Linked DNA regions of Planctopirus limnophila DSM 3776. The protein of the gene in region 2 interacts with the protein of the main gene of each other region in a pairwise test. Links are inferred from orthologs where the notes say so. Each region holds a gene or a part of one and is shown on either strand. Other genes may lie near its edges. The genes, in order: ligA and leuS.

Evidence for each region.
Region 1: the proteins of leuS (region 2) and ligA interact in binary tests that used the Escherichia coli proteins (3 or more experiments, as listed by UniProt). The link is inferred for Planctopirus limnophila DSM 3776 from one-to-one orthologs.

Annotation. Positions count from the first base shown.
Region 1 is NC_014148.1:3,681,618-3,684,921, forward strand. What follows is about bases 204-3,186. They hold ligA (NAD-dependent DNA ligase LigA), read right to left. Parts: upstream 2,766-3,186; coding sequence 642-2,765; downstream 204-641. Other genes in these bases: PLIM_RS14600 (ABC transporter substrate-binding protein), read right to left, coding at 204-393; PLIM_RS14610 (hypothetical protein), read right to left, coding at 2,888-3,186. Outside these bases: more of PLIM_RS14600, read right to left, coding at 1-203; more of PLIM_RS14610, read right to left, coding at 3,187-3,304. UniProt on the Escherichia coli protein: DNA ligase that catalyzes the formation of phosphodiester linkages between 5'-phosphoryl and 3'-hydroxyl groups in double-stranded DNA using NAD as a coenzyme and as the energy source for the reaction.
Region 2 is NC_014148.1:4,796,167-4,799,814, forward strand. What follows is about bases 209-3,535. They hold leuS (leucine--tRNA ligase), read right to left. Parts: upstream 3,220-3,535; coding sequence 409-3,219; downstream 209-408.

The DNA.
Region 1 (3,304 bases), 1.1 Mb from region 2 along the record:
CAGTTGATCGTTGGCCACAAAAGCGAGTTGCGGGTGAGAAGCGGCCTCCATCGAGCTGTCGGTAAAATTCACTACGGCCCCCGTTTGGGCTTCCCATTCACCAATGAGGACTTCCCAGAAGTCGGCCAACTTCCAGGCGGAGGGGCTGGCAATCTCCAAAGAAACCCCACTGAGCGGTTTACCGACTGGCTCGGATTTTCCCCAGGGGCAACCGGATAAACTCAGGCAGCTGGCACTTACGGCCAGGGATGCACTCTGAAGAAATGCGCGGCGAGTGACGACATGATTCTGCTGGACCGGAAGAGAAACATCGCGGTGTTCATCACAGGAGTTGCCCATGCTGGCATTTACAGAAAGCGAGCCAGTGTTGTTATCCTGCGCGCGGGAATGCATGAACTTCTTCTCCAATTCTCCAAAGGATCGATGTCTCTCGTGTCTCTGGTTCGCTGTGGTCTGTGGCAGGTCACTCATCTCGGCGTCATGTGGTCAATCGCCGCATTCACTTTGCCAAAATCAACTTCGCGTTGAACGTTTGCCAGACATGCTTGCCCAGAGCTGCAAGCATGGCACATCTGATCTCACTTGTACTGCAAAAAGACGCGATGATTGAACCATGAGTTATCTATTCTGGACAAAGAACCTCAAGCCTTGCCAATGAGTTTCATGAATTCGGCTTCATTAATGACTGGCACTCCCAGTGATTGGGCCTTGGTCAGTTTGCTCCCGGCATTCTCACCAGCCACGACGAAGCTGGTCTTCTTCGAGACACTGCTCGCTGCGTGTCCGCCGTGAAGACGAATCAGTTCTTCAATCTCCTCCCGGCCCATGGAGGGCAATGTACCGGTAACCACAAACGTCTTCCCTGATAGTACTCCTTCTGTTGCAGCGATTTGTTTCTGTTCGCTTTCAGTGCCGAGATTCAGCCCCAGATTTTTTAGTTCCTCAATCAGCTTCGAGCCGTACTCGGTGTGGAAGAAATGATGCACCGATTGCGCGATGACTTCGCCCACTTCGGGAGTGGCCGAAAGCTCTTCGATTGTCTGAGCAGATAATCGATCCATCGAACCAAATCGTTCGGCCAGAATTTGTGCAGTCCGCTGCCCGACATGTCGGATATTGAGTGCCGTGAGCAATCGCCAGAGGGGTTGTTGACGAGAAGCTTCCAATCCTGCCAGGAGTGAATCGACCGATTTCTCACCGAGTCTTTCGAGCTCAAGCAGTTCGGCTCGTTTATCAACGAGGCGATAGAGATCGCTGATGCTCTGCACCAAACGACTGGAAACCAGTTGCTCGACCAGCTTTGTTCCCAGGCCTTCAATATCCATCGCCTGGCGGGAAGCGAAGTATCTGAGGGATTCGCGAAAGCGGGCCGGGCAATTGATGTTCGGGCAGCGAATGTAAACGCCCCCTTCATCCTGCTCGACGATTGTGGAACATTCGGGGCAAGTCTCGGGAAATCTATAGGGAGCTGTATTTGTGGGCCGAAGATGTTCCTCCACGCGAACAATGTGGGGAATGATCTTGCCGGCCTTTTCGACAATCACCGTATCGCCCACGCCAAGACCCAACCGCTCAATTTCATCGCGATTGTGCAGACTCGACCGCGAAACGGTGGTCCCTGCAATCTCGACAGGTTCGAGATCGGCGACTGGCGTCAATACGCCTGTTTTCCCGACCTGCACAGTGATGTTAAGGACCTTGGTGGCGGCCTCATAGCGTTCCCACTTATAGGCGACAATCCAGCGCGGGCTTTTGCTGGTCATTCCCAGTTCCGCCCGTAGAGCCAGATTGTTGACTTTGAAGACGAGTCCATCGACTTCAAAATCAAGTGTCGAGAGCGCTTCCATCATGGTTGGAGAGGCAGCAACCGCTGCTTCGAAGGATGGATGGCAGGCCGTCATGGGGACAGTCGGCAATCCCACCTGATAAAAGAGCTCCAGATAATCGGCATGGGTCTTGAATCGAGTGGCCTCCTGCTCGTCGATGGCTCCCAGCGAGTGGGCAAAGAATCGCAGCTGCCTTTGGGCACACAACTTCGGATCGAGCAGTTTGAGTGACCCTGCCGTGGCATTGCGGCTGTTCTTAAAGGGTTCTTCTCCACGCTCCAGTTGATGAGCACGAACTTTGGCGAAATCCTGATTGCCGATATAGGCCTCACCACGAACTTCGAGCAATCGCGGGATATTCGATTCGGCAAAGAGCGATTTTTTCGACGAGCCATCCTCCAGGAACAGCGGCACGCCTTTAATCGTCTTTGCATTATGGGTGACGTCGTCTCCGACACGGCCATCGCCACGCGTGACAGCACGGATGAGTTTGCCCTCCTCATAGATCAACGAGAGAGCGACGCCATCGACTTTGAACTCGGCCAGCCATTCCATGGGGCCTTTCCAGCCAACTTCACTGGCGCGGCGGGAAACCTTCTGGCCAAATTCCAGCAGGCCGGATTCGTCGTAGACGTTATCAATCGAAAGCATGGGAACGGAGTGTGCGACCTGGACAAACCCTTCGATGGGTTCGCCACCCACTTTTTGCGATGGGCTGTCGGCGGTCGTTAACTCGGGAAAGGCGGCTTCTACTTCAAGGAGGCGAGCCATCAGCCGGTCGTATTCGAGATCGCTGATCTCATTCTGGGCCAGCACGTAATACAGCCGGTCGTGCCGGCGGATTTCCTGCCGCAATTTGTCGAGAAGATGTCGGGCCTGATCTGCTGATGTCGGCAATGGTCTGGCCAGGAGTTCTGCGATACTCATCGAGTCCCACATTGCTTCGAGGATTCCTGAATGCTCTCTCGAAGGATCATAGAGGGAACAGAAGCTTGCTCACAAACCTTTGTGAATAACGTCACTTGGGCTGTATGGATAGGAATCCGGTGATGCGGGAAAATTTATCGCTTTTTCTTAGGCTTTTCGTCTTCGTCCAAGTCGTCGAAGAAATCATCTGCAGTCGTTTCGAGGTCATCGGCACTTTCGAGGAACATTTCCTGAGAGTCTGGCTCGACGGCTTCCGTCAGATCTTCTTCATCATCCACAACGGGTTCAAACGACGAGGTGGCTTCGAGATCGTCTTCGATTTCAAGCTCCTCTTCGTCATCGAGTACTTCCGCATCGTCCTCGTCGGCAACTGCTTGCGATTTTTTCCCCGCAGGTGTTTTGGCAGCGGTCTTCTTAGCTGCTGAACGGCCGCCGAAAATCAGAATCCCGACAGGCATCAGGGCGACTGTCCCGGCACAGAGCAGCGAGAGTCCCACGAAAATCTGCGACATCAGCTGGAGATTGGCCGTATGGCTCACAAACGCCATGAC
Region 2 (3,648 bases):
AAATCATGACCTCTTCTTCTTTAGAACTAGAATCTCTATGTGACATGAAAACCTTCCTCCGTTCATACAAGCGGATACGACGCCAATTTTCTCATCATTGTACACAATTGATATACCAAATGTGTTTTGTCGTTTACGCCATAATGGCAAGGGTGGCCCAGACGTGGCTTTGCACGTCTGGGTGACGATCGTCACAAGAAACACTCTGCGAAACACGGCTTTGTCCCCATGTCCCCATGGATTTGTTTCGCAGGAGCGATGATTGTTGGCCATTGGTTAGAGACCAGGACCACACTCCGATGAAGTCATTCGTTAATCGCACACCAGATACGTTCGAGTTCCCCTCATCCCGGCCTTCTCCCGTCGGAACGGGAGAAGGGGTAAGAACGCCTGCTTGTTCAAGCGGCGTTATTTCACCACGAAATTCATCATCCGGCCTGGGACATAGACCTTCTTCACAATCGTCTTCCCTTCCAACTGACTGCTCACGTGCGGGTCGCTTGCGGCTGCCGCTTCTACGACTTCTGCCGTGGCGTCCTTGGCAATCGTGATCTTGCCGCGAACCTTGCCATTCACCTGCACGGGGATTTCGATCGTGGCTTCTTCCAGTAACGTCTCATCGAACTCTGGCCAGGGCTCATAGGCCAGCGATTTCTCATGCCCCAGCACTTCCCACAACTCTTCCGCCAGATGTGGCGCCATGGGCGAGATGAGCAGCACGAACTTTTCCATCGCGATTTTGGGCCGCACGTCAGCAGCAGTGAACTCGTTCACAAACTCCATCATGCGGCTGATGGCGGTATTGAACGACAGCCGCTCGATGTCGTCTGTCACCGCCTTGATCGTCTTGTGCAAGATCCGATTCTGTGCAGGGCTCGGCTCGACAGGCTGCACCTTCGAGTTCAGCACGACCTGGTCAAGCTGATCATCGACAATCAGTCGCCACACACGGCCCAGGAAGCGATAAATCCCTTCGACACCCGACATGCTCCACGGCTTGGTCGCTTCCAGCGGCCCCATGAACATCTCATACAACCGCAGCGAATCGGCTCCATATTGCTCGACAACCTGATCGGGATTGATCACGTTTCGCCGGGCTTTCGACATTTTGAACGAACGGGCATCGACCACAATCTGCGGATCGCTCTTGAGGACAAAACTGTCCCCCTGCTTCTCGACATCGTCCGCCTTGAGCTTCACAGGGATAACGGTTTGCCCCTGGGCGTCAATATAGCGATTGACATCGGTCCCCTTCGCCGTGACGAACTCACCTGTCGGGTTCTGAAAGGCGACGAATTCTAAATCGCCGAGAATCATCCCCTGATTCACCAGTCGCTGGAATGGCTCGGCATGGGTCACATGCCCGCGATCAAAGAGCACCTTGTGCCAGAATCGCGAATAGAGCAGATGCAGCACCGCATGCTCCGCACCACCAATGTAGAGGTCAACCGGCAGCCAGTACTTCTCCTTCTCGGGATCGATAAACCGCTCGCTGTTCTTGTTGTCGCAGAAGCGCAGGTAGTACCAGCAGCTCCCCGCCCACTGAGGCATGCTGTTCGTTTCCCGCTTCAGTTTCGTACCATCGGCTGCTGTCGCGTAGAGCCACTCGGCAGGGGCTTTCGAAAGCAGCGGTTCAGGCGTGCCGGTCGGCTTGAAGTCTTCCATCTCGGGGAGCTTCACCGGCAGCTCGCTCGCGCTGACCGCCCGCACCATCCCCGTAGGCTCGCCTTGAGCATCCAGTTCGTGCCAGATGGGGAATGGCTCCCCCCAATAACGCTGACGACTGAACAGCCAGTCGCGAAGACGATAGTTGACCGCCTTCTTGGCGACGCCCTTGGCCGCCAGATCAGCGACGATCTGCGCCTTCACCTCATCTGTTGTAAGGCCTGAGTAAGGCCCGGAATTGACCGCAATCCCGGCACCCGTGAAGCCAATCAAGCCTTCACCAGGTGCCTCAGGCGGAGAAACCACAGGAATCACCGGAATACCAAACAAGGTGGCAAATTCGAGGTCGCGTTCGTCATGCGCGGGGACGGCCATGATCGCGCCGGTGCCGTAACTCATGAGGACATAGTCGGCGATCCAAATGGGGATCTTCTCGCCGTTGACGGGGTTGATGGCGTAGCCGCCGGTGAAGACGCCCGATTTCTCCTTGGCGAGATCGGTTCGGTCGAGGTCGCTCTTGAGAGAGGTCTTCTGGCGGTAAGCCGCCACATCGGCCACTCGATCTTCCCTGGTGATCGCATCGACCAGCGGATGTTCGGGGGCCAGCACCATGTACGTCGCCCCGAAGAGCGTATCGGGCCGGGTGGTATAGACCCGGAGCTTTTCCTCACCAGCGGCCGATTTCCCGCGCCAGCTGGCCGGGTCAATCACAAAATCAACTTCCGCTCCTTCGCTGCGACCAATCCAGTTCCTTTGCAGCAGCTTGATCGACTCAGGCCAGTTGACCTGATCAAGTTCCCCAATCAAGCGCTCGGCATAAGCCGTAATCCGCAGCATCCACTGCTTGAGGTTTCGCCGCTCGACGGGATGATTCCCCCGGTCGCTCTTGCCGTCGGCGGTCACTTCTTCGTTGGCGAGCACTGTTCCTAAAGCGGGGCACCAGTTGACCGGTGCTTCATGAATGTAGGCCAGTCGATGCGCATCCTGATATTTGCGGACAGCCGGCTCTCCCTGGGCCTTCACTTCTAAAGGGATGGGCAATTCGCTGATCGGGCGGCCGCGACCGGTTCGCACCTGGCCATCCGGACCTGTCCACTCGCAGGTTTCATCATACCAGGTGTCAAAGAGCTGGAGAAAGATCCACTGCGTCCAGCGGACGTAATCCGGATCGGTCGTGGCGAGTTCGCGTTCCCAGTCGTAGCTGAAGCCCAGGCTCTTGAGTTGCCGCTTGAAGGTGGCAATGTTCTTTTCGGTGGTGATCCGGGGATGCGTCCCCGTTTCGACGGCATACTGCTCAGCCGGCAGACCAAACGCATCCCAGCCCATGGGGTGGAGCACATTTTTCCCCCGCATGCGGGCAAACCGGCAGGTGATATCGGTCGCTGTGTATCCTTCGGGATGTCCCACATGCAGCCCATCTCCCGAAGGATAAGGGAACATGTCGAGGACATACATTTTGGGCTTGGAAACATCCATTTCCGTACGGAAAGTGGCATGCTGGTCCCAATAGGCCTGCCATTTGGGTTCAATGCGGGCGGCGTCATAACGAGGCATAATGAATCAAACCAGCTGAAAGAGGGTGAATCAATGATCACAAAGTCCTGAACCAGAGCCACCAGTTTAGACCCCGCCAACCATTCCCGCCACGAACCCACCCTCCCTCGTCTTAACTTCACCATTTTCCCGCTGCGTGCCCTGATTACGTCACACCTTTGTCGAGTGTCGGGTCGCGTCGTGCCATGCTCACGGCTCGGAGTGAGCATGCCATACTTATATGTCATCCTGTTCCAGAAGAAGCCAGAAAACACGCGGGCTCAAAGCTTCATGCATGTTGCGCTTTTCGTGCCATAAGCCTCCCTTCCGGCCCAGATTCCTGTGTGATTGTCACTTCCATCGTGCCTATCAGATCTGATCAGGGAGAGCGTCAACTGGTCATCACCCGGGAAAGCACCGGATCGAACAGTTGCCATCCAATTCTCGAAA